DNA from 3 places in the Janthinobacterium sp. DSP2-3-3 genome. Region 1 is predicted to be linked to each of the others. Evidence: predicted binding sites of a transcription regulator. Region 1 holds the regulator's gene; each other region holds the start of a gene.
What was found. Region 1 encodes FNR, which switches genes on or off when oxygen is low (the NO sensors DNR and NnrR bind a similar motif). Its sites were predicted from a motif close to TTGATNNNNATCAA; they were not measured.

Region 1 (7,803 bases):
TACCTGGCAGGGCGCCGTGATCGCCTCCACGGTGGTCGCCTTTCCCCTTGTTTTCAAGCCGGCGCGCGCCGCCTTCGAGGCGGTCGACGGCCAACTGGAGCAGGCGGCCCGCGTGCTGGGCATCTCGGAAATGGCGATTTTCTTCCGCGTGACCTTGCCGCTGGCCTGGCGCGGCATCCTGGCCGGCGTGCTGCTGGGTTTTGTGCGCGCGCTGGGCGAGTTTGGCGCCACCCTGATGGTGGCCGGCAGTATTCCCGGCAAGACACAAACTTTGTCAGTGGCCGTGTATGAAGCCGTGCAGGCAGGCCAGGACGACGTCGCCAACACCCTGGTGCTGATTACTTCTGCCGTTTGCATCGTGGTGCTGTTGTCGGCCGGCCGTCTGGCGCCCGGGCGCATTGCGCACAAATGACACTGATGATGACGCCTATGCAACTCGACCTCGACCTTCGCGCCACCTTGCGCTCCGGCAAACGCCGCTTCGAGCTGCAGGTGCAATGCACGTCCAGCAGCCAGCGCATCGCCATGTATGGCCCGTCCGGCGCCGGCAAGAGCATGACCCTGAAAGCCATTGCCGGACTGTTGACACCGGACGCCGGCCATATCCGCCTGAATGGCCGTACCCTGTTCGATTCCGCCGCCGGCATCAACCTGCCGCCGCAGCAGCGCAACGTGGCCTACCTGTTCCAGGACTACGCGCTGTTTCCGCACCTGACGGTGCGCCAGAACGTGGGCTTCGGCCTGGCACGGGGCTGGTTCAACCCGCGCGCGCGCGAAAAATTGCAGAAAGTCGAGCATTGGCTCGCCGCGTTTCATTTGCAGGAACTGGCGCACCAGTTCCCCGACGAGTTGTCCGGTGGCCAGCGCCAAAGGGTGGCGCTGGCGAGGGCGCTCGTGGCCGAGCCGGCCGCGCTGCTGCTCGACGAGCCGTTTGCCGCCCTCGATCCGGCCCTGCGTGTCAAAATGCGTCTGGAACTGAGCCAGTGGCAGCAGCGCCTGGACGTGCCCATGATCCTGATCACACATGATCCGGAAGATGCGCGCATGCTGGGCGAGCATGTGTTGTACTTGCGTGACGGACAAATTGACAGCATGGAAGAAAATAGGGCATTGGGTGAACGCATTGGATAAATCAGCGGCAGCAGAAATCGGCCTGCAAGGCTCGGTATGGATGACGGTGGGCGGCGAGCACCTGGGCGGCGTCGGCCGCGTGGAATTGCTGGGCGCCATCGCCGAATGCGGCTCCATCACGCAGGCGGCCAAACTCGTCAAGATGAGCTACAAGGCGGCCTGGGACGCCATTGACGCCATGAACAACCTGGCTGGCGAGCCGCTGGTCGAGCGCTTGACGGGCGGCAAGGGCGGCGGCGGCACGCGGCTCACCCCACGGGGGCGCCAGCTGGTCGACAATTTCCGTATCATCGAGCGCGAGCATGCCCGCTACCTGCGCCAGCTGGGCAGCCAGGCGGAAGGCATCGCCGACGATCTTTTACTCATACGGAGAATGGCCATGAAAACCACGGCACGTAATCAATTCCTGGGCAAAGTTGCCGAACTGAAACAGGGCGCCGTCAACGATGAAGTCACCCTGGCATTGCCAGGCGGCCAGCACATCGTGGCCATCGTCACGCAGGGCAGCAGCGAAAGCCTGGGCCTGGTGCCGGGCGCGGAAGCGTTTGCGCTGATCAAGGCGTCGTCTATCATCCTCGTGCTCGATGGCGAAGGAGCGCGCTTTTCCGCGCGCAACCAATTGGCCGGACTGGTGACCCGCGTGCAGACGGGCGCCGTCAACACGGAAGTGGTGCTGGACTTGCCGCGTGGCGGCACGATCGCTGCCATCATCACGAACCAGAGCAGCACTGACCTGGGCATTGAGATCGGCAGCAATGTGACGGCGATTTTCAAAGCGTCTAGCGTGATCCTGGGCGTGCCCGCCTGATTTAATCTTGTAAGCGCGCCAGCCACTCCCGCGCGGCGGCCAGCGCCTGCTCGAGTTCCTGCGCCGTGTGCGCCAGCAGCGCCGGCACCTCGTCCAGGCGGCCCGCGTCGATGGCTTCCTCGGTGGCAAACGCGGCGCGGATCAGGCGCTTCGTGCCCAGCGTACCGACGGAACCGCGCACGCCGTGCAGGATGCGCGCCACGTCGCTGTGGCGGTCCTCCTGCAACGCTGTTTCGGCGTCGCGCGCGGGCGTCATGCCCTTGTTCAGCGCGTCTTCCACCATGCGCCGCAGCACGCCGCGCCCCTTTGCATCGCGCCCCATCACGCGCATCAGCGGCGCCATGGAAAACACTTCCTCATCGGCAACGGGCGCCGGCTCGGCCGTCTGCACTTGCGGGCGCTTGGGCAGGTGGCGCAGGATGACTTCCATCATCTCTTCCACCACCACGGGCTTGGCGATGAAATCGCTGATGCCGGCCGTCATGCAGCGCTCGCGCTCGGACGCCAGCACGCCGGCAGTCATGGCGATCACGGGCAGGCTCAAACGCAGTTCCGTGCGGATGATGTGGGTGGCGCTGAAACCGTCCATGATGGGCATCTGCATGTCCATCAGCACGATGTCGTAGCGCAGCGCCTCCGTGCGCAGCCGTTCCACGGCTTGCAAGCCGTCGCCCACCACGTCCAGGGTGGCGCCCATGTGCTCGAGGATGCCGCGCGCCACGGCCTGGTTCAAATGATTGTCTTCCACCAGCAGGAAATGCGCGCCGGCCAGCTCCGTGCCCAGCGGCTGGTGCAAGATGCGCTGCTCGCCGCCGTCGTTCTTGGTGATCAGCGCCTGGTGCAGGGCATCGAACAGGCTCGATCCCGTGATCGGCTTCATCAGCACGACATCGGCCTCGGCGGCGCTGGAGATTTCCTCCAGGTGGTTGCGCGCGAAGGCGTTGACCATGACCACGATGGGCTGGCGTTGGCCGATGGCCGCCTGGCGAATGGCCTTGGCCGTGGCCAGGCCGTCCATGACGGGCATGTGCCAGTCTGCCAGCACCACGTCGTAGGGCTGCTGCTGCGCCAGGCGTTCGCGGTACAGTTCGATGGCGGCAAAGCCGGAGTCCACTTCGTCGGCCAGCCAGCCCCACGCCTCGATCAGCTTGACGATCAGTTCGCGCGTGGTGCGGTTATCGTCGGCCACCAGCAGGCGCAGCTGGCCCAAGGCCGGCGTGCGCCGCGTTTCAGCCGGCTGCGCCAGCATGTCGAACGGCACGCTGAACCAGAAGCGGCTGCCCTTGCCTTCGCTGCTGGCGACGGCGATGTCGCCGCCCATCATGTGGATCAGCTGCTTGCTGATGGCCAGGCCCAGGCCCGTGCCGCCGAAGCGCCGCGTGATGCTCTGGTCGCCCTGTGAAAACGCGGAAAACAGCTGCTGTTGCTGCAGCTCCGTCATGCCGATGCCCGTGTCGCGCACTTCGAAGCGCAGCCAGGCGCGCCCGTTTTCGCTCTCGGCCAGACTGACGGCCACCACCACTTCGCCGCTCTCGGTGAACTTGATGGCATTGCCGGCCAGGTTGACGAGAATCTGCTGCAGGCGCTGGGCGTCGCCCACAAGGCGCCGCGGCACGTCGGGTTCGACGGCGATGGCCAGTTCCAGCTCCTTTTCGCCCGCATTCATGGTCATCGTCGTGGCCAGGGTATTCATGACTTCGTCGAGATCGAATTCGACGGGCGACAATTCCATGCGGCGCGCCTCGATCTTCGAATAATCGAGCACGTCGTTGAGGATGCCCAGCAGCGACTGGCCCGCTACGCGCACCATGGTCAGATACTTGCGCTGTTCCGTATCGAGCTTGGTATTGCCCAGCAAGTACACCATGCCCAGCACGGCATTCAGGGGCGTGCGGATTTCATGGCTCATGTTGGCCACGAAATCGCTCTTCGCGCGGTTGGCCGCCTCGGCCCGGTCACGCTCCTGTTCCAGCTCTGCCGCGCGCGATTCGAGCTCCTGCTGCAGGCGGTCGCGTTCGCTCATCAGGCCGTTGAACGCTTCCGTCAGTTCGCCGATCTCGTCGCGCTGCTGCACCGGCACGGGAGTGAAGCGGTTGCCGCTGGTGCGCAGGGCCAGCAGGGTGTCGCGCAGGCGTACCAGCGGCGACAGCAGGCGCACGGTGACCCAGCCCAGAACAAAAGCAGCCAGCAGCGAAGCGAGGATGCTCCACAGTACCAGCCGGTACAGTACGCCATCGAAGGGTTCGAAGGCATCCTCGACGGGCAGCGAGGCACCCAGCAGCCAGTTCACGGATTTCAGGCGCTTGAAGCTGTTGACGGCCGTGATGCCGCGGTTGTTGGTGCTGACCATGCTGCCTTCGCCATCTTCCTTCAGCAACTGCGTGGTCGTCAGGTTGGCGTTCGGCTGGCGCGGCTGCAGCAAACGGCTGGTGTCGGGATGCAGCACGTAGCGCGGCACGGCGCCGCGCGTGAGGATGAAGTAATAGCCGCTCTTGCTGATCTTTTCCGAGCGCAGGCGTCCCAGCAGGTTATCCTTGTACAGGCGCAGCACGCCAATCACCACGCCGGCCACCTGGCCATCGGCGGTGAGCACGGGCGCCACCATCTGCACGATGGGCATGCCGCTTGATTTGCCCAGCATCGGCTCGGTGATCATGGGCTGGCGCGTGCGCACGACGGTCTGGAAATATTCGCGCTCGCCGACGTTGATGCCGGCGCGTCCCGCGACCCGCGGCATGTCGGCCACGATGGCGCCTTGCGCATCGAGCACCAGCACGTCGTCGAACAGCACCAGCATCGCGCGGCGCGCATAGTATTCGCGCAATTGGGCGGGCTGGGCGATCAATTCCGGCGGCTGCTGCCTGGCCGTCAGCGCGACGATCTGCAGCAGCATGCCCAGCTTGTCGTCGAGCTCGGCAGCGGTGCGGGTAATCAGGGCCGATTGCTGGCTCAGCAGCACTTTGGTGAAGTCGGCGCGCATGTGCTGCACCTGGATCATGGTGACCAGCGCGATCATGGCGATCGAGGTCAGGCTGGTGGCTAGCGCGACTTTTGCTTTAATGCCGAGAGGCTTCATGATTTCCTTTTCAGTACCGGGCGGCACAGGCGGCAGATAATGCTGTCAGGAATTTTCCTATCAATACCCGAGCTTGGCAAGCGGTGCGGCGCAAATTGCCCTCCCCGCATGGGCTTTTGACGATGTTGCCATATAATTAAAGTCAGAACGTCGTTTATTCAGCGCAATTGCGGTGAAATTGGCACACGGCAACCGTGTATGCAGTAAACTTGTTATTGCATTTTCTAAAAGGTATCAACATGACTGAAGCGCTACTCACTCCCACCTTGCCCATAGTGAACGTGGAAGCGTTGCGTGCGCGATGCTCGACCTGCAGCATGCATCAATTGTGCCTGCCGATGGGCCTCGATGTGGGCGATATGGACAGGCTGGACCAGATCATCGGCCGCCGCCGCAAGATCGTGCGCGGCGCCTCGCTGTTCCGCATCGGCGACTCGTTCCAGAACCTGTATGCGATCCGCCTGGGGCACTTCAAGACGTACCAGATCAATCCGGGTGGCGAAGAGCAGGTGACGGGTTTCCAGATGGCCGGCGAACTGCTGGGCATGGACGCCATCAGCGCCGACCGCCACCACTGTAATGCCGTGGCGCTGGAAGACAGCGAAGTCTGTGAAATACCGTTTTCCAGCCTGGAACAATTGCTGGGCAATATGCCGACCCTGTTGCGCCATTTCCACCGCATGATGAGCCAGGAAATCACGCGCGAGCAAAGCGTGATGCTGTTGCTGGGCAATATGCAGGCGACGCAGCGTTTTGCCGCCTTTATCGTCAACCTGGCCTCACGCTATGAAGCGCGCGGCTATTCGGCCAGCAAATTTCAGTTGCGCATGTCGCGCGAGGAAATTGGCAATTACCTGGGGCTGACCATCGAGAGCGTCAGCCGTCTGCTGTCGAAGTTCAAGAAGGAAGGCTGGCTGCGCGTCTCGAATCGCGAAATTGAAATCTTGCAGCCCGCCAAGTTGAAAGCCATTACGGCTGGTACCGACGTCTGCAAGTAAGCTTTACAGCTCTGCGTCAGCATGCAGCGCGATGCTGCGCTGCAGGGGCCAGGTCCAGATGCCGGACAGGCGCCACTCGCGTTTATCGTTTTCCACCAGCACTTGCCAGCGGCTGCGCTCAAGCATCGGCAGCGCTACCGAGAAGTTGCCGGCCACATCGGGCTGCACCAGCAGCTTGATATCCTTTTCCGGCAAGGTCGCATGCGCCAGATGCAGCTGCAGCGGACCCTGGTAAGCCTTGCCGAAGCTGTGCACGGAACCACTGAGGCGCGCGTGCGCCACATCATAGGATAAGCTGGTATCCATCGCCAGGTTGCTGGCGATCGTGTCGCGCTTCAAATCCTGGTTGATTGCCTTGCCCTGCTTGTAATAGTCGCCCACCACCAGTGCATCGGGCTGCGTAAACGCGATATATCCCATGAAGCTGCCGACGACCACGGACAAGCCTGGGCCGATCATCAGCAGCCAAGGCCAGCGATGCTTGTACCACGGTGCAACGGGTGCTTGCAGCTTGAGACTGTCGGACATGATATTTCTCCTGTTTGATCAGCCAGTCCCCATGCGGGGACTGGCCTTCCTACATTAGCGCGGCACGATGAATACCGCGCTTTCACGTACATGCAGCGATGGGTCGTCCAGCGAGTGCAATTCGATCGCAATCTTGTTCGAGCCCTTTTCGCCGACCCCGTGCGGCACGCGCAGGCGGATCGGCCAGCCCAGCGTTTCCGTCGGCTGCAACATCACTTCTTCGCGCGTCAGCAAGGTCAGGCCCGGCAAGCCGGAGACGCTGATTTTAAAATGCTGGCTTTGCTCCGAGGTGTTCATGATCTGCAGGCGGTAGACGTTTTCGATCATGCCGTCTTCCACTTCGCGTCCCATCGAACCGCGGTCGCGGATCACGTCCATTTTCAGGGGCGTGCGCAAGGCCAGCGAAGTACACACGGCGATGATGATCAGGGCCAGGATGGAAGTGTAGATCAGCACGCGCGGACGCATGGCGCGCTGGCGTATCTGCTTCGAATTGAAGTTGTTTTCCATCGCATGGTCGGTACTGTAGCGTATCAGGCCCCGTGGCCGCTCGACTTTGTCCATCACGCTGTTGCAGGCATCGACGCAGGCGGCGCAACCGATGCATTCATACTGCAGGCCGTTACGGATATCGATGCCGGTCGGACACACCTGCACGCACAGGGTGCAGTCGATGCAATCGCCCAGCTTGTCGTTGTTGCCGGCCTTCTTGCTCATGGCGCCACGCGGTTCGCCGCGCTTGGTATCGTAGGTGATGATCAGCGTGTCCTGGTCGAACATGGCGCTCTGGAAGCGCGCGTAGGGGCACATGTATTTGCACACCTGCTCGCGCAGCCAGCCCGCGTTGCCGTAGGTTGCCAGGCTGTAGAACAAGACCCAGAACCATTCCCAGGGACCGAAATTCAAGGTGGTCACCGCCTGCGCCAGTTCCTTGATCGGCGTGAAGTAGCCGACAAAGGTAAAGCCCGTCCACAGGGCGATGGCGCCCCACACCAGGTGCTTGGCCGTCTTCTTGAAGGCCTTGCGCACGGAGGGACCCTGCTTGTCGAGGGCCATGCGCGCGCTGCGCGTGCCTTCGATGCGGCGTTCGACCCACAGGAAGATTTCCGTGTATACCGTTTGCGGGCAAGAGAACCCGCACCACACCCGCCCGGCAATGGCCGTGACGAGGAACAACAAATACGCACAGATGATCAGCAGGGCCGCCAGATAGATGAAATCCTGGGGCCACAGCACGACGCCGAAAATGTAGAACTTGCGCG
Region 2 (7,803 bases), on a different contig from region 1:
TCGCTTCATACACGAGCACGCCGTGCACGCTGCGCTGCGCCAGCATGCCCTTGTCCAGCATGCGTTCGACCGTCTTGCGCGTGGAGGAAAAAGACCAGCCCAGCTCATCTTCTACCCTGGCATGCAGTTCGCGCGCGGACAGGGGCGGCTCTTTCCACAGGGCTTTCAATAACGATAATTCGGTAACGGATGGCGTAGCCATGGAATCCCCTCATGTGACGAATGCACCAATTGTGCGACAACTGTCACATCGTTGCAAGCAGAATTTGCGACATACGTCACATGATCAGCCTGCCACGCTCCCGGTCTTACAAACTTGAAACAATTGGAACGCTTTTTTGACATGCTGTTATACTTCGCGTGTGCGGCACATATGACCAGTCCCCTTGCCGCTGTCTTTCGACCCCTAATCTGATTGCCTGCGACTGGCGCCCCCCGATGGCGACAGGCCGATCTCACAATAAAGTTACCATGTCCTTTTCCTCCCTCGGATTGTCCGACGCTATCGTACGTGCCGTTACCGAACACGGCTACACCGTGCCGACCCCGATCCAGACGCAGGCGATTCCCGCCGTGCTGGCTGGCGGCGACTTGCTGGCCGGCGCACAAACCGGCACCGGCAAGACGGCCGGTTTCACCCTGCCCTTGCTGCACCGCCTGTCGACTGACGCGAATGGCGCAGCCATCACCAGCAACACTTCCACGCGCCCGATCCGCGCCCTGATCCTGGCACCGACGCGCGAACTCGCCGCGCAGGTCGAGGAAAGCGTGCGCACTTATGGCAAGTACACCAAGCTGAACTCCACCGTGATCTTCGGCGGCGTCGGCATCAACCCGCAAATCAAGCAGCTGAAGCACGGCGTCGACGTGCTCGTCGCCACACCGGGCCGTTTGCTGGACCACATGGGCCAGGGCACCGTTGATTTGTCGAAAGTGGAAATCCTGATCCTCGACGAAGCCGACCGCATGCTCGACATGGGTTTCATCCGCGACATCAAGAAAGTGCTGGCCGTGCTGCCGCCGAAACGCCAGAACCTGCTGTTCTCGGCCACGTTCTCGGAAGAGATCAAGGCCCTGGCCGACGGCTTGCTGAACAAGCCGGCCATGATCGAAGTGGCGCGCCGCAATTCGACCGTGGAAGTCATCCAGCAAAAAATCCATCCGGTCGACCGCGACAAGAAGCACCCGATGCTGTCTTACCTGATCAAGTCGAATAACTGGACGCAAGTACTGGTGTTTACACGCACCAAGCACGGCGCCAATAAACTGGTCGAGCAGCTGGGCGCGGACGGCATCGGCGCCCTGGCCATCCACGGCAACAAGAGCCAGTCGGCGCGCACGCGCGCGCTGTCCGAGTTCAAGGATGGCACGCTGCAAGTGCTGGTCGCCACCGACATCGCCGCGCGCGGTATCGATATCGACCAGTTGCCGCACGTCGTCAACTACGACTTGCCGAACATTCCGGAAGACTATGTGCACCGTATCGGCCGCACGGGCCGTGCCGGCGCCAAGGGCGAAGCCGTATCGCTGGTCTGCGTGGATGAGCACGAAATGTTGAAAGACATCGAAAAGCTGATCAAGCAAACTCTGCCGCGCGAAGTCATCGAAGGCTTCGAGCCAGACTTGAACGCCCGCGCCCAGCCTGTGCAATTGCGCAGCGGCACCGGCGGTCACCGCAACAACAGCCGCGCGCCAGCCGGCGCCGTGGTGCGCGTGAAAACCGGCGGCAGCGGCGCCAAGCCACGCAGCGCCGGTCCAGCGGGCGGCGGTGGCGGCGGCAACCGTTCGGGCAATGCGCCGCGTTCGGCAGCCAATCACCGTTCCGGCGGCCGCGGCCGTTAAAACGCGGCCTGAAAGCTACTGCGCGGGGCGCTTTGCGTTTGGGTTGCTCGCCGTACTCCTGTACGGCTGCGCTACTCGACGCAATATCACTCCCGCTCGCTACGCTTTCAGGCGGCGTTTGTCTTTATAAAAAGACGACAAAAACCGTTCCAGAACTTGCTTCTGGAACGGTTTTTTTATGCACGCCACCAATGGCCGATTTGGGCTAGGATAGTATCCATCGTCCTCACTTGCGTGCTGCCATGCCGAACTTCGCTGCCAACCTCAGCATGATGTTTACCGAACTGCCCTTTCTGGACCGCTTTGCCGCCGCCAGGGAGGCGGGCTTCGATGCCGTCGAATTCCTGTTTCCCTATGCCGTCGAAGCGCGGCAAATCGCCATGCGGCTGGAACGCCACCATTTGCAGCTGGCCGTGTTCAACTTCCCGCCCGGCGACTGGGAACACGGCGAACGGGGCATCGCCTGCGATCCGCGCCGGAGCGAGGAATTTCGCAGCAACGTGCAACTGGCGCTCAACTACGCGCTGGCGCTCGGCGCGAAACAGCTGCACTGCATGGCCGGCATCGTGCCGCCCGGCATGAGCCTGGAGCGGGCGCGGCAAAGCTTGATCGGCAATCTGCAGTTTGCGGCAGACGCCTGCCGTCCGCATGGCATCAATGTGTTGATCGAGCCGATCAACCACTACGACATGCCCGCTTACTTTCTGCACCATAGCCAGCAGGCGGCCGACATCATCGCCGACTGCCAGCGCAGCAATATCTTCCTGCAATACGACATTTATCACATGCAACGCATGGAGGGCGAACTGAGCAACACCATCCGCGCCCTGCTGCCCCTGATCCGCCACATCCAGATCGCCGACACGCCGGGCCGCCACGAACCGGGCACGGGCGAGATCAATTACCGCCACATATTCAGACTGCTGGAGCAGGTCGGCTATGCAGGCTGGGTCGGCTGCGAGTACCGTCCCGTCAGCGACACCGTGGCGGGACTGGGCTGGCGCGAGCAATTGACAGCCGCAGCGGGCGCAGCGGGCACAGCGGGCACAGCGGGCACTATCGGCGCCTGATCGCAGCGCGCTTGCGCCCGCACAAGGCGGGCGGCGCAGGCCGGCACCACAATACCTTTCCATACAGCATTTCCTGTCGAGAGGTAACGTGTCCGCCCTGCCTACCCGCCATCGCCGCGCCCTTTGCCTGAACCTGTGCCTGACGATGGTGCTGTGCGGCTGCACCACCGCGCGCACCGACCTGGCGCAAGTGCGCGCCCTGGCCGCCGGCACCGATGCCCTGAGTGCCTTCAGCGAGCTGTCGCAGCGCCACGTGGACAGCTACCAGCGCGCCCGTCCCTATCTGTCGCCCGCCGAAGACGCGCGCGAACGCCTGCTCGATACGCAGCGCCACGCCGCGCAAGCGGATGTTGCGCGCCTGGCGCAGGCCGTCCGCCTGTACCTGCAGGCGCTGGGCCGGCTGGCACAAGCCGATGCGTATGAGGTGCAGCCCGAACTGGCCAGCGCTGGCGCTGCCATCCGCGCCTGGCCAGGCAGCGGCATCGACGACCGCCACGTCAGCGCCTACACCCTGTTGCTGCAACAACTCGCGCGCCTGGGCGGTGCGGCCAACCAGCAGGCGCACCTGGCCCAGGTGCTGCACGATGGCGACGCGCCGCTGCAAGCCTTGCTGGCCGCGCTCGACAGCTTGCTGCTGCTGTACGACAAGAGCGGCGATAACGAGCGCGACATGGTGCTCGGCTTGCTCGACGTGGAAATCGCCTATGCCGACACGCCGCAGCAGCGCCTGCTGGCCGTGCTGGCGAAAAACATGCAACAAAGCAAAACCGAGGAATACCGCCTGCTTGGTCTGCGCCATACATTGACGCGCCGGCAACTGGCGGCACTGGGGCGCGAACACACCCACCTCGCTGCCACCCTCACCACCACGGAGGCAAGATGGACGGATCAGTAGGCAGGAGCAGCAGCGAACGCCGCGAAGCGGCGCTCAGCAGCGCCATGCGCGTCGAACAACTGGCTGACAGCTTGTCGCAGGCGGCCGTCACCCTGCATGGCGCCGTCATGCGCGCTATCCGCAAGCGCGCCAGCCAGGGAGCAAACGGCATCAGCCACAGCCAGGCACAGGCCGTCTTCGCCCTGGAAGTGGCCTTGCGCCAGCAAGCCAACCAGCTGTATGCCGATGCGGCCGGGCACACGGTGGACGGCCTGGAAACGGCGCAGCGCCAGCTCAGCGGCCTGCTTGACACGGTGCGCCTGCGCATTGCCCGCAACGACGACGTGCGGCACTGGATCAGCCTGGCAACGAGCTTGTTGCACCTGGGCAGCGCCGTCCTGGCAGGCAATCCCGAGCGCATCCTCGGCACCCTGGGCAAGGTGCGTGAGCGGCTGCAAGAGATGGCGCCGGACTGATTGAAATTGGCTAGCGAGCGCCTATACTGGGACAGCCCCGCATGGCAATCGTGCCGGCGGAGCGATGGCCAGAGGAGACCAACATGCGTATCGAACCGTATTTGCAATTCGATGGAAACTGCGCGCAAGCGCTGGAATACTACCGCCAGCATCTGCATGGCACAGACCTGTGCCTGATGCCGTATCGCGGCTCACCAGGCCAGGAGCAAGTCAAGGAAGACTGGTACGACAAGATCATGCATGGCTCCGTGCAGCTGGGGGCCACCATGCTGATGGGCTCGGACGGCGGCTGCACCGAGGATGGCGCCAAGGGCATGAGTGGCTGCTCGGTCTGCCTAACCCTCGACACGCCGGAGGAAGCGGAACGGGCTTTCGACGCACTCGCGCGTGACGGCAACATCCAGATGCCATTGGAGGAAACGTTCTGGGCCAAACGCTTCGGCATGCTGAAAGACCAGTTCGGCGTGGCCTGGATGGTCAACTGCCTGAAAGAACCAGCATAGAACAGCCCTTGCCTGCCTGCGCCGCATCAAACGCGGCGCGGTCATTAGCGCAAGCAGAGCGGCCAATCCTGGACTACCATGTAGGAGAGACTCCTATCGGGGACAGCCATGAATGGATTGCCGCAAGACCAGTTGCAGCGCCTGCAGGGCGTGCTGGAGCAACGCAAGCTGGCGTTGCTGGAACAGCTCGAGAACGAAGCTGCCGAGGCGGATGCGCGCGCCTCGCTGCTCAATGAAATAGAAGCCTCGCCTGCCGACAACGCCAGCGTGCGCACCTTGAACGCCCTCGTCAGCGAAGCGGCCGAGCACAACCTGGCGCAGCTGGCCATCATCAAGCACGCGCTGGCCAAATCTGCCAATGGCAGCTATGGTCTGTGCGACAACTGTGGCGAAGCCATCGGCCTGTCTCGCCTGAATGCGCGCCCCGAGGCGCGCCTGTGCATCGATTGTCAGACGCGGCTGGAAAAAAACCAGCGCTGACCTGGTGCTGCGGCAAGGGGGCAAGGCATCGCTGCCCCGCCCCCTGCTTTCCATCCGCGCTGCCATGCTGCTGTTCGTCTTCCCGTCAGCCTCTGTGTGCCGGCTGGGTGGACGGGTCTCCTCTACTGCCATTGCCCTACTGCAAGCTCTACGCTTGCTTAACTCATGTGCTGCCCGCCATTGATGGCGATATTCGCGCCCGTGACGAACGCCGCTTCGTCGGACGCCAGGTAGGCCACCAGGGCCGCCACCTCGTCCGGCTCGCCCAGGCGGCCCAGGGGAATCTGCGGCAGGATCTTCGTTTCCAGGATATTGGCCGGCACGGCTGTCACCATCTGCGTGCGCAGGTAACCGGGCGAGACGGTGTTGACAGTGATGCCGTGGCGCGCCACTTCCAGTGCCAACGCCTTGCTGAAGCCATGCACGCCCGCCTTGGCGGCCGCGTAGTTGCACTGGCCAAACGCGCCCTTCTGGCCATTCACGGACGAGATGTTGATGATGCGGCCCCAGCGGTTGGCCAGCATCGGTTCGAGCACCTGCTTGCTCATGTTGAACAGGCTGTCGAGATTGGTGCGCATGACCTCGGCCCAGTGCGGCAATTCCATCTTGCGCATGCTCTGGTCGCGCGTGATACCGGCGTTATTGACCAGCACATCGATGCGGCCGAACTGCCCAAGCACGCGTGCCACGGCTACGCTGCAGGCGTCGAAATCGCCCACGTCGATGGCCAGCGGATGAAAATAATACTGCTGCGCCTGCTGCTCGTCGAGCCAGCTTTCCACGCGCGCGTTGCCCGGCGTGTGCGCCGCCACGACGGCAAAGCCCGCCGCATGCAGGCGCCGGCACAAGGCCGTGCCCAGGCCACCCATGCCGCCCGTGACCAGCGCTACCTTTTGTTCCTTCATTGCTATCTCTCCCCGCTTGTTATGGTTGTTCTGCGTGGGATCAAGTGTAGGAGCAGTTTTTATCGCCAGCTTTGCGCCAGATCAAGTGCTCAGCCTGATGCAGTCGTGCGCGGCCGACACCCCGGACTGTGCCAAAATGGCCGCTAGTGCACAGCGAGAGGTCAGGCCATGACGTATAAAACCGTATTGCTCCACATTGACGACAGCGCCGGGCGCGCCGCCCGCATCGAAGCGGCCGCCAGCATCGCCCAGGCTTGCGGTGGCCACCTGACGGGCGTGTCCCTGACGGGCGTGTCACGCCTGCTGTACCAGAACCAGCCCGACCTCGATGCCGACCCCAACCTGAGTCTGCACCTCAATTTCCTGAGAGAGCGGGCGACGCGCGCACTCGACGGTTTCGAGGCGCAGGTGCGCGCGGCCGGCGTCGCCTCGTTCGAACAGCGCGTGCTCGACGACGAGGCGGCGGGCGGCATCAGCTTGCTGGCCCGCTATGCGGACCTGGTGGTGATCAGTCAATACAATGCCAAGGATAAATCGCCGTCCGTGATGCGCGACTTTCCCGCCTATGTGCTGCTGCATTCGGGACGTCCCGTGCTGATCGTGCCGTATGCGCCGCCACTGCCACTGCTGGCGCCGCCTGCGGCCGCGCGCAATGTGCTCATTTCCTGGAATGCCAGCAAGGAAGCGAGCCGCGCCGTGACCGCCGCCCTGCCCCTGCTGCAGCGCGCCGCGCAAGTCCACGTGGCCATCTTCGATGCCCAGGTGCATGCCACCGAACACGGCGAACAGCCGGGCGCCGAGCTGGCGCACTACCTGGCGCGCCATGGCGTGGAAGCGCGGCTGCATTTGCTCGACGGTGGTGGCGTACGGCGCGGCGACATCGGCGAAGCGCTGTTGTCGCAGGCGGCGGACCTGTCGGCGGACTTTCTGGTGATGGGAGCATATGGTCATTCGCGCCTGCGCGAAACCATCCTGGGCGGCGTCACGCGCACCATTTTGCAGCGCATGACGATCCCCGTGCTGATGGCGCACTAGAGCCTGTTGAAAGCAGCGGGCTAAGCCCCTTGCCAGGGCTGGCTGCGGATCTTGGCCACCTGGCGCTGCGCCAGCCACTGCCACAGCTGTAGCGCGTCGCCCTGCGGCAGGGCCGACATGTGGCGCGGACTGGCCAGCGCGATTTCGCAATCGCGGTCCGACCATTCTTCAAAAGTGACTTCGCCTCCGCTAGCGACCTCGACCTGATACATCAAGCCATCGTCGTAGCCAAAGCGCAACAGGACAGCGGCCGGGCTGCCGTCCGGCGTGATGGCGCCGCCGCGATAGACTTCGGCCAGCGCATCAGCCAGCTGTGCCGGCGAGGGCGCGCAGATGTCGCGCCCGTCGGCCCGTGTCAGAATGAACCATGCCTGTGTCATGACGCGCCCTCCTATTCATACTCGTTAGCATGCGAGGCAAGTACTACAGGCAGTCACCTTGGTCCAGTATCACTTCGGGCGCACGGAAACTATCCCTGTCGGCATTGTTTACCAATAATTACGAATACTGACAAGTATCATACCTAAATTCCGTGCGGCGCGGCATATATGCATATGGCACGGCGGGTGCGCCGATTCACGCCACCAGCACGGGAATGCTGAGCGGATCGAAGTCGTG
Region 3 (7,803 bases), on a different contig from region 1:
TGGCGCGGCCCGGGCGCGACCAGCGTTCGACCAGGGATTCCGGGCACATCTCGCCGCCCAGGTTGATCAGGCGCAGGCTGGGCACTTCCTCGGCGAACAGGGCCAGCAATGTCGGCACTGCGTGCAGTACGGTGACGTGATTGGCTGCCAGCGCGCGCGGCAACGCTTCCGGGTCGCCCGAGATATCCTTGGGTCCCAGCCACAGGGTGGCGCCCACCAGGTAGGCGATCCAGATTTCCTCGAACGACATGTCGAAGGCGACGGAAAAGCCCTGATAGACGGTGTCGTCTTGCGTGACTTCCAGCACGGCGTTTTCGCTGCGCAGGAAGTGGCAAATGCTGCGTTGATTGATCAGGATGCCCTTGGGTTTGCCCGTGGAACCCGATGTGTAGATCACATAGGCCGGGTGTTCGGGCAGCACGGCACCGCGCGCGGGCAGGTGTTCGCCCTGCGCGGCGGGGGCCAGCAAGCTTTCCGCCGTCCACACGGGGCGCTTGACGCCGGCATCAAACAGGCGCGGCGCGAACTGCGCGCAGCTGACGACGCCAGCGCCATTGGCGTCATCGAGGCATACTTGCAGGCGTTCCACGGGCGTGTCTTCATCGACGGGCAGCCAGGCGGCGCCCGCCTTGGCAATCGCTGCCTGCATCAGCAATAGAGGAGCGCCGCGCGGTAGCCACAGGCCCACGATGTCGCCGGGCTTGACGCCGGCCGCCACCAGGCGCGACGCGGCCAGGCCCGCCTGCGCATCGAGTTCGGCATACGTGATGCGGCGCTCGCCATCGATCAGCGCGATCTGCTGCGGGCAGCGGCGGGCCGTTGCCTCCAGCAGGTCGGCCAGCACTTCCTCGCGTAGCAGATCCGGTCGCGGCGGGCCGTACAGGATGTCGGCGTGGGTGGAAGGGATGCCTGGGCTGACTGCGGTGAAATCGTTCATGGATGACGCTTATCTGTAGTGCGGTGTGAGGAATCTGACGGGCTGCGCATGGTGCACAGCACAGTTGATACAGTACAGCACGCAAGATATTTCAGCGTTGCAGAACGGGGAATTTCGCGGGGTTTTCAGCAATTATGTGGCTGCAGGTTCAACTGCCATGATTACGGAATGTAAAACGCGGAAACATGGCGCCGATTTGCGCCACAGTGCTCGCCGCCGGATAACCATGCAGGGGGTGGCCGACCAGCGCCGCATCCGCGCAGCCTTCGGCGCGGAACTGCTGCAGCACGTAGTTATCGACGCCCTTCGCGGCCAGGGTGGTGGCCAGGGCCAGCAACTGTTCGTCCGGCAGCAAGTCCGGGTGGGTGGTGGTGCGGCATTCGTAAGCGACGCCGCTGGCGAGGATAGCGTCCAGGCAGGCGCGCGCGGGTTCGCCGCTGCCGGCCACGCGGGTCACAAGACGATAGTCGGCAAACGGCGCCTTGATGTCGAAGCCGACCCAATCGACCAGGGGCAGCACTTCCTGCAGGCGCTGCGGATAGATGCAGGCCGTATGCAGGCCGATGCCGAAACCCAGCGCCTTGACATCGCGCATGGCGCGCGCCAGTGCCGGGTCCATGCAGGCTTCGCCGCCGCTGAAGACGACGGCGTCGACCAGGCCCACGCGGCGGCGCAGCCAGGTCAAGACGTCCTGCCAGGGCATGGCGCCTTCCGGCGTGCGCGCCTGCAAGTGCGGATTGTGGCAATAGCCGCAACGCCAGGGGCAGCCCTGCACGAACACCACGGCCGCCAGCTTGCCCGGGTAGTCGGTGGCGGAAAAGGGCGTCAGGCCGCCCACTTTCAAATCAGCCGCCATGGCAGGCGGGCTGGCCAAGCCGGGCGCTCGCTTCCGTAAAATACTGGCGTTCATGGAATTCGCCCTGCTTGCCGATGTTGAACGAGGCGACAGGGCGGTGATAGCCCATCACGCGGGTCCAGATTTCGCAGCGCTGGCGTTCGGTGTCGAGCAGGGTGATGGCGGGAGTAACGTCGGGACGTGCGTTCATGGTGTTTCCTCAAGTGATGGAGCAGGGTGGGCTTGCTTGCGGGCGATCAGTTCCGCGTCGCAGGTGGGGCAGAATTCGTGTTTTCCGGCCAGGTAGCCGTGGCGCAGGCAGATGGAAAACGTGGGCGTGACGGTGATGTAGGGCAGCGAGAAGCGGCTCAACGCGCGTTTCACCAGTTCGCGGCAGGCGTTGGCGTCCGACAGTGCTTCCGTCATGTACAGGTGCAGTACCGTGCCGCCCGTGTACTTGCGCTGCAGCGCATCTTGCAATTCCAGTGCCTCGAACGGGTCGTCCGTGTGGCCCACGGGCAGTTGCGACGAGTTCGTGTAATACGGATTATCGACCGTGCCGGCTTGCAGGATGGCCGGATAGCGCTTGCGGTCTTCGCGGGCGAAGCGGTACGTGGTGCCCTCGGCCGGTGTCGCTTCCAGGTTGTACATGTGGCCCGTCTCTTCCTGGAATGCCACCATGCGGGCGCGCACGTGGTCGAGCAGGCGTATCGCCAGCGCATGGCCTTCGGCGGACGTGATGTCGTAAGCGTCGCCGCTGAAATTGCGGATCATTTCGTTGATGCCGTTCACCCCCAGGGTGGAAAAGTGATTGCGCAGGGTGCCCAGGTAGCGTTTCGTGTAAGGGAACAAGCCTTGCTGCATCAGTTCTTCGATGGTGCGGCGCTTGATTTCCAGACTGACTTTCCCCAGTTCCAGCAGGCGGTCCAGGTCGGCCAGCAGTGCCGCTTCGTCGCCGCGCCACAGGTGGCCCAGGCGCGCGCAGTTGATGGTGACCACGCCCAGGGAGCCCGTCTGCTCGGCGGAACCGAACAGGCCATTGCCTCGTTTCAGCAGTTCGCGCAAGTCCAGTTGCAAGCGGCAGCACATGGAGCGGATCATGTTCGGCTTGAGTTCCGAATTGATGAAATTCTGGAAGTAGGGCAGGCCGTAGCGGGCCGTCATCTCGAACAGGCGTTCCGCATTTTCGCTATGCCAGTCGAAATCCTCGGTGATATTGTAGGTGGGGATGGGGAAGGTGAAGACGCGGCCCTTGGCGTCGCCCGCCATCATGATCTCGATATATGCGCGGTTGATCATGTCCATCTCCGCCTGCAGCTCGCCATAGCTGAAGTCCATCTCCTGGCCGGCGATGACGGGAATCTGCTCGCGCAGGTCGTCCGGGCAGACCCAGTCAAAAGTGAGGTTGGTGAACGGCGTCTGCGTGCCCCAGCGCGATGGCACGTTGAGGTTGAAGATCAGCTCCTGCATGTACTGGCGCACGTCTTCGTAGCGCAGGCTGTCCTTGCGGATGTAGGGTGCCATGTAAGTGTCGAAGGAGCTGAACGCCTGCGCGCCGGCCCACTCGTTTTGCAGGGTGCCGAGGAAATTGACGATCTGGCCGATGGCGCTCGACATGTGTTTCGGCGGGCCCGATTCGATCTTGCCCGGCACGCCATTCAAGCCTTCATGCAGCAGGGTGCGCAGCGACCAGCCGGCGCAATAGCCGGCCAGCATGTCGAGGTCGTGGATGTGCAGCGCCGCTTCGCGGTGTGCCGCGCCCACCTCCGGCGGATACACCTGGTCCAGCCAGTAATTGGCGATGACCTTGCCCGACACATTGAGGATCAGGCCACCCAGGGAATACCCCTGGTTGGCGTTGGCGTTGACGCGCCAGTCGCGCCGTTCCAGGTATTCATTGATGGACGCGGCGACATCGACCTGGCCGCGTGTGGGGGGAACTGCATTCGTCGTCATGAAACCTCCAATAAACACAACATGCGGTGTTTTTATGAAGGTTATCTACTAAATGTAGTGCCGTCAAAGGGGGCGTGCAAGCGATTCGCGTATCCTTGATCCAGGTGAAAAATACACCTCAGCCGGTTTTATTCCAGCGCGTTTCGCGCAAGATCAGCCAGCTCGCGCAAAAGAACGCGGCGCCACAGGCGGCGATGCTGGCGACGGAGGCGGGCAGTACGTGGGTCCAGATTTCCAGCGGCGAATAGGTGCTCCAGCTGGCCACGCGCGCATCAAAGGTGGCGTAGTTCGCCAGCAGCCAGTAGATGGCCAGCAGGCCCGTGCAGATGGCGGCCTGACGCAGCAGCGGCAATTGGCGGCGCGCGAACACGGCCAGCAGGAACAGCAGCAGTACGCCCGGATAGGCGCCCAGCACTTCCGGCGACAGCATGGAGATGGTCCCTGCGTTATCGCCATCGGCCGGGCCGGCCCACTGCACTTGCAGCGCGGTGAGGAACAGGGTCAGAAGGAAAATCAGCAGCGGTTTGCGGGTCATGGTGGGCATTTAAACAGGAGGAAAGACAGGCATTTTACAGCCAGGTCAAGCAAGTTGAAGGTGCGCCAGCCATGCATGCATTCCTTCACCTGCGTCAACGACTGGGCATATGGGCGGGGCTATAGTCTGCAGCCTGAGCCGATACAGGACTGTGAATATCATGATGCTTGAATCAACTACCGCCACCCGCGTGGCCGGACCGCTGGAACTGGTCTGCCCCGCCGGCAGCCTGCCTGCCCTGAAAGCGGCCGTCGACAATGGCGCCGATACCGTTTACCTGGGCTTTCGAGACGCCACCAATGCGCGCAATTTCGCCGGCCTCAATTTTGACGAGAAGGCCATCGCCGAGGGCGTGCGCTATGCCCACCAATACGGACGCAAGGTGCTGCTGGCGCTGAATACCTATCCGCAGCCGCACAACTGGGCCGTGTGGCGCAGCGCCATCGACCGTGCCGCCGCGGCGGGCATCGACGCCATGATCGTTGCCGATCCTGGCCTGATGGCCTACGCGGCGCAGCACCAGCCGCAGCTGCGCCTGCACCTGTCCGTGCAGGGCTCGGCCACGAATTATGAAGCGATCAACTTCTATCACGAGCACTTCGGCATCGCCCGCGCCGTGCTGCCGCGCGTGCTGTCGATGGCGCAGGTGGAGCAACTGATCAGCAAGACGGAGGTGGAGATTGAAGTGTTCGGCTTCGGCAGCCTGTGCGTGATGGTAGAAGGGCGCTGCGCCTTGTCCTCGTATGCGACGGGCGAGGCGCCAAATACGCACGGCGTGTGCTCGCCGGCCAAGGCCGTGCGCTGGCTGGAAACGCCGAACGGTCTGGAGTCGCGCCTGAACGGCGTGCTGATCGACCGCTACGCGCCCGGTGAAAACGCCAGCTATCCCACCCTGTGCAAGGGGCGTTTCGAAGTCAATGACGAAGAGTATTACGCGATCGAGGAGCCGGCCAGCCTGAATACCTTGGCGCTGCTGCCGCAACTGATCGCCATGGGCGTGCGTGCCGTGAAAATCGAAGGCCGCCAGCGCAGTCCCGCCTACGTGGCGCAGGTCACGCGCGTGTGGCGCGAAGCGATCGACGCCTGCCGCGAAGGCAAACCGCGCTACGCCGTCAAGCCGGGCTGGATGGCGGCCATGGACAAGCTGGCCGAGGGCCAGCAGCACACACTCGGCGCCTACCATCGCTCCTGGAAATAGCAAAACCTACTGCGCGTCCCGGGGCGCGGCCTGCGATGCTCACCGTGCTTGAGCACGGCTGCGCTTCTCGGCCTCGCCGCGAGCCGCTCGCTACGGTTTTGTCACTTAAACATACTGGAAAAGGCATGCTAAAACTATCGTTGGGTCCTTTGCTGTACTACTGGCCGCGCGCCACCGTCTTCGAGTTTTACCAGCAGATCGCCGGCACCGCCGTCGATATCGTGTATCTGGGCGAAACCGTCTGCTCGCGCCGGCATGAACTGCGCCTGGCCGACTGGCTCGATATCGCCGACATGCTGGCCGCTGCCGGCAAGGAAGTGGTGCTGTCGACGCAGGCGCTGATCGAGGCGGGCGCCGAACTGGCGACCCTGCGCCGCATCACGGGCAATGGCCGCTATACGGTCGAGGCCAACGACATGGGCGCCGTGCACTGCATGGAAAAGGGCGCGCCCTTTGTCGCCGGCCCCCACCTGAACCTGTTCAATGGCCCCAGCCTGCAACTGCTGGTGCGCCTGGGTGCGCGGCGCTGGGTGATGCCGCTGGAAATGGGACAGGCGGCGCTGGCCGAGATGCAGCGCCAGAAACCGGAAGGGCTGGAGACGGAAGTGTTCGCCTATGGCCGCATGCCACTGGCGTTTTCCGCGCGCTGCTTCACGGCGCGCAACCGCAACCTGCCGAAGGACGACTGCGGCTACAGTTGCCTGGAAGAACCGGACGGCCTGCTGCTGCGCACGCGCGACGAAGTGCCGTTCCTGGTACTGAATGGCACGCAGACGCAGTCGGCCCTGGTCTACAACCTGGTGCGCGAACTCGACGCCATGCGCGACATGGGCGTGGCGGCGGCGCGCATCAGTCCGCAGGCCATGCATACGGAGCAAGTCATCGCCATCTTCGACCGCGCCCGCCGCGGCCAGGTTAGCGGCGTTGGCGCTCAGGCCCAGCTGGCGGCTTGCCAGCCGGCCGGTGCCTGTGACGGCTACTGGCACGGCCAGCCCGGCATGGAACAGCACGCCGCTCATTGAACCCATCGAAAGGAAGCACTATGCAAGATCAACTGGACAGATTGCCCGTCCCGGCCAAGCCCGCCATGAGCAAGGCCGCCATGTCGTACCGATTGCCCGAACCGCTGGCCGAATTGCTGTCCAAGCTGCCGCCGTATCCCGCCTCCTGGCTGTTCGTGCAAGGCTTGAACCGCCTGCTGGCGCCGCAATTGCCCGACGATGTGCGGCGCAGCCTGGAGGGGCGCAGCCTGCGCCTGCGCTTGCTCGATGCGGGCATCGCCTTCGATTTCGAGTGGCAGGGCACGGTGTTCGTGGCCGAGCGCTATGTGGACGTGCCGGACCTGTGCATCGCCGCCAGCGTGCATGACTTGATGCTGCTGGCGCGGCGCCAGGAAGATCCTGACACGCTGTTCTTCAGCCGTCGTTTGAGTCTGGAAGGCGATACGGAGCTGGGGCTGCTGTTCAAGAATACGCTCGACGCCATCGAACTGCCGCCGTTCGATTTACAGGCGCTGGGACCGCGCCGCGTGCTGGCGCATCTGCGCGACCGGGGCGCGCGGGAAGGCTGAGCGGAGCAGGGGGAGCGGAGAAGGGCTGGAGCAAGCGTTCAGTGGCGGCAGTGGCCGCAGGCGCCGCTGCAGGACGGCAGTTGTTCTTCATCGGAGGACTCGCCCATGAAACCGGCGTCGTTAACGGCCGCCAGCAGGCGCTCTTGCGTAGCCAGCCGTTCGTCAAATTGCACCGTGGCGCCGTGGCGCGCCAGCGAGACGCATACGGTGGCCACGCCCGAGACGGCTTCGAGCGCGCCCGTCAACCTGTCGGCGCAGCCTTCGTGATCCATACCGATAATATTTAAGCGCGCTGTTTGCATGGGTTCCTCTTGTTTTTCAAATAAAAAAACAGCGTAGGCGAGGGGCGCGCATGCCGTCCAGAGCAGCACGCAAGATTTATTTTCTATTTGCGGTTTTATTGATCTGGATTAATTCCCTCTCTCCAAGATAGCCTGGAACTGCTGTTGTTTTATACACAGTTTCCTTATTCCAGTCGACAAGTGTGGCGTGCTGCGCGATACTGTCATTCTGATAAGAACGCTGATGAAAGCGCTGGAAAGGAGGGGCCATGCAACGCCGCCCTCTGCTTATGCTTGCCGGCCTGTGGCCATTCGGCGCGGCCGCCGGCACGCCGTTGCCGCTCGTGTATCCGCGCCACCAGGCACTCAATGATCCGCAGCAAGGCTACGTGACGGCTTTGCTACAACTGGCGCTGGCGCGTTCGGGCCGGGCGTATGCCTTGCGCCGTTCCGCACTGCGCATGGTGCAGACGCGCGCCATGCAGGAAATC

Region 2: a site for FNR is predicted at 6,222-6,235, ahead of ACP7DE_RS12805 (universal stress protein). Genes of this name have one in related genera too.
Region 3: a site for FNR is predicted at 4,348-4,361, ahead of ubiU (ubiquinone anaerobic biosynthesis protein UbiU). Genes of this name have one in related genera too.

Annotation. Positions count from the first base shown of each region.
Region 1 is NZ_JAFCWA010000017.1:51,702-59,504, reverse strand. It holds gene modB (molybdate ABC transporter permease subunit) at 1-412, shown strand, start outside; gene ACP7DE_RS25565 (sulfate/molybdate ABC transporter ATP-binding protein) at 430-1,131, shown strand; gene ACP7DE_RS25560 (TOBE domain-containing protein) at 1,172-1,939, shown strand; gene ACP7DE_RS25555 (response regulator) at 1,941-5,015, opposite strand; gene fnr (fumarate/nitrate reduction transcriptional regulator Fnr) at 5,255-6,013, shown strand; gene ACP7DE_RS25545 (FixH family protein) at 6,017-6,541, opposite strand; gene ccoG (cytochrome c oxidase accessory protein CcoG) at 6,596-7,803, opposite strand, start outside.
Region 2 is NZ_JAFCWA010000005.1:325,944-333,746, forward strand. It holds gene ACP7DE_RS12765 (BlaI/MecI/CopY family transcriptional regulator) at 1-202, opposite strand, end outside; gene ACP7DE_RS12770 (DEAD/DEAH box helicase) at 472-1,842, shown strand; gene otnI (2-oxo-tetronate isomerase) at 2,085-2,912, shown strand; gene ACP7DE_RS12780 (hypothetical protein) at 3,001-3,807, shown strand; gene ACP7DE_RS12785 (hypothetical protein) at 3,792-4,262, shown strand; gene ACP7DE_RS12790 (VOC family protein) at 4,346-4,765, shown strand; gene ACP7DE_RS12795 (TraR/DksA family transcriptional regulator) at 4,874-5,245, shown strand; gene phbB (acetoacetyl-CoA reductase) at 5,404-6,150, opposite strand; gene ACP7DE_RS12805 (universal stress protein) at 6,319-7,185, shown strand; gene ACP7DE_RS12810 (hypothetical protein) at 7,206-7,565, opposite strand; gene ACP7DE_RS12815 (hypothetical protein) at 7,762-7,803, opposite strand, start outside.
Region 3 is NZ_JAFCWA010000019.1:26,329-34,131, forward strand. It holds gene ACP7DE_RS26390 (Pls/PosA family non-ribosomal peptide synthetase) at 1-937, opposite strand, end outside; gene ACP7DE_RS26395 (anaerobic ribonucleoside-triphosphate reductase activating protein) at 1,086-1,793, opposite strand; gene nrdD (anaerobic ribonucleoside-triphosphate reductase) at 1,783-1,983, opposite strand; gene ACP7DE_RS26405 (ribonucleoside triphosphate reductase) at 1,980-3,728, opposite strand; gene ACP7DE_RS26410 (hypothetical protein) at 3,847-4,263, opposite strand; gene ubiU (ubiquinone anaerobic biosynthesis protein UbiU) at 4,424-5,461, shown strand; gene ubiV (ubiquinone anaerobic biosynthesis protein UbiV) at 5,587-6,483, shown strand; gene ubiT (ubiquinone anaerobic biosynthesis accessory factor UbiT) at 6,504-7,031, shown strand; gene ACP7DE_RS26430 (heavy-metal-associated domain-containing protein) at 7,070-7,333, opposite strand; gene ACP7DE_RS26435 (hypothetical protein) at 7,582-7,803, shown strand, end outside.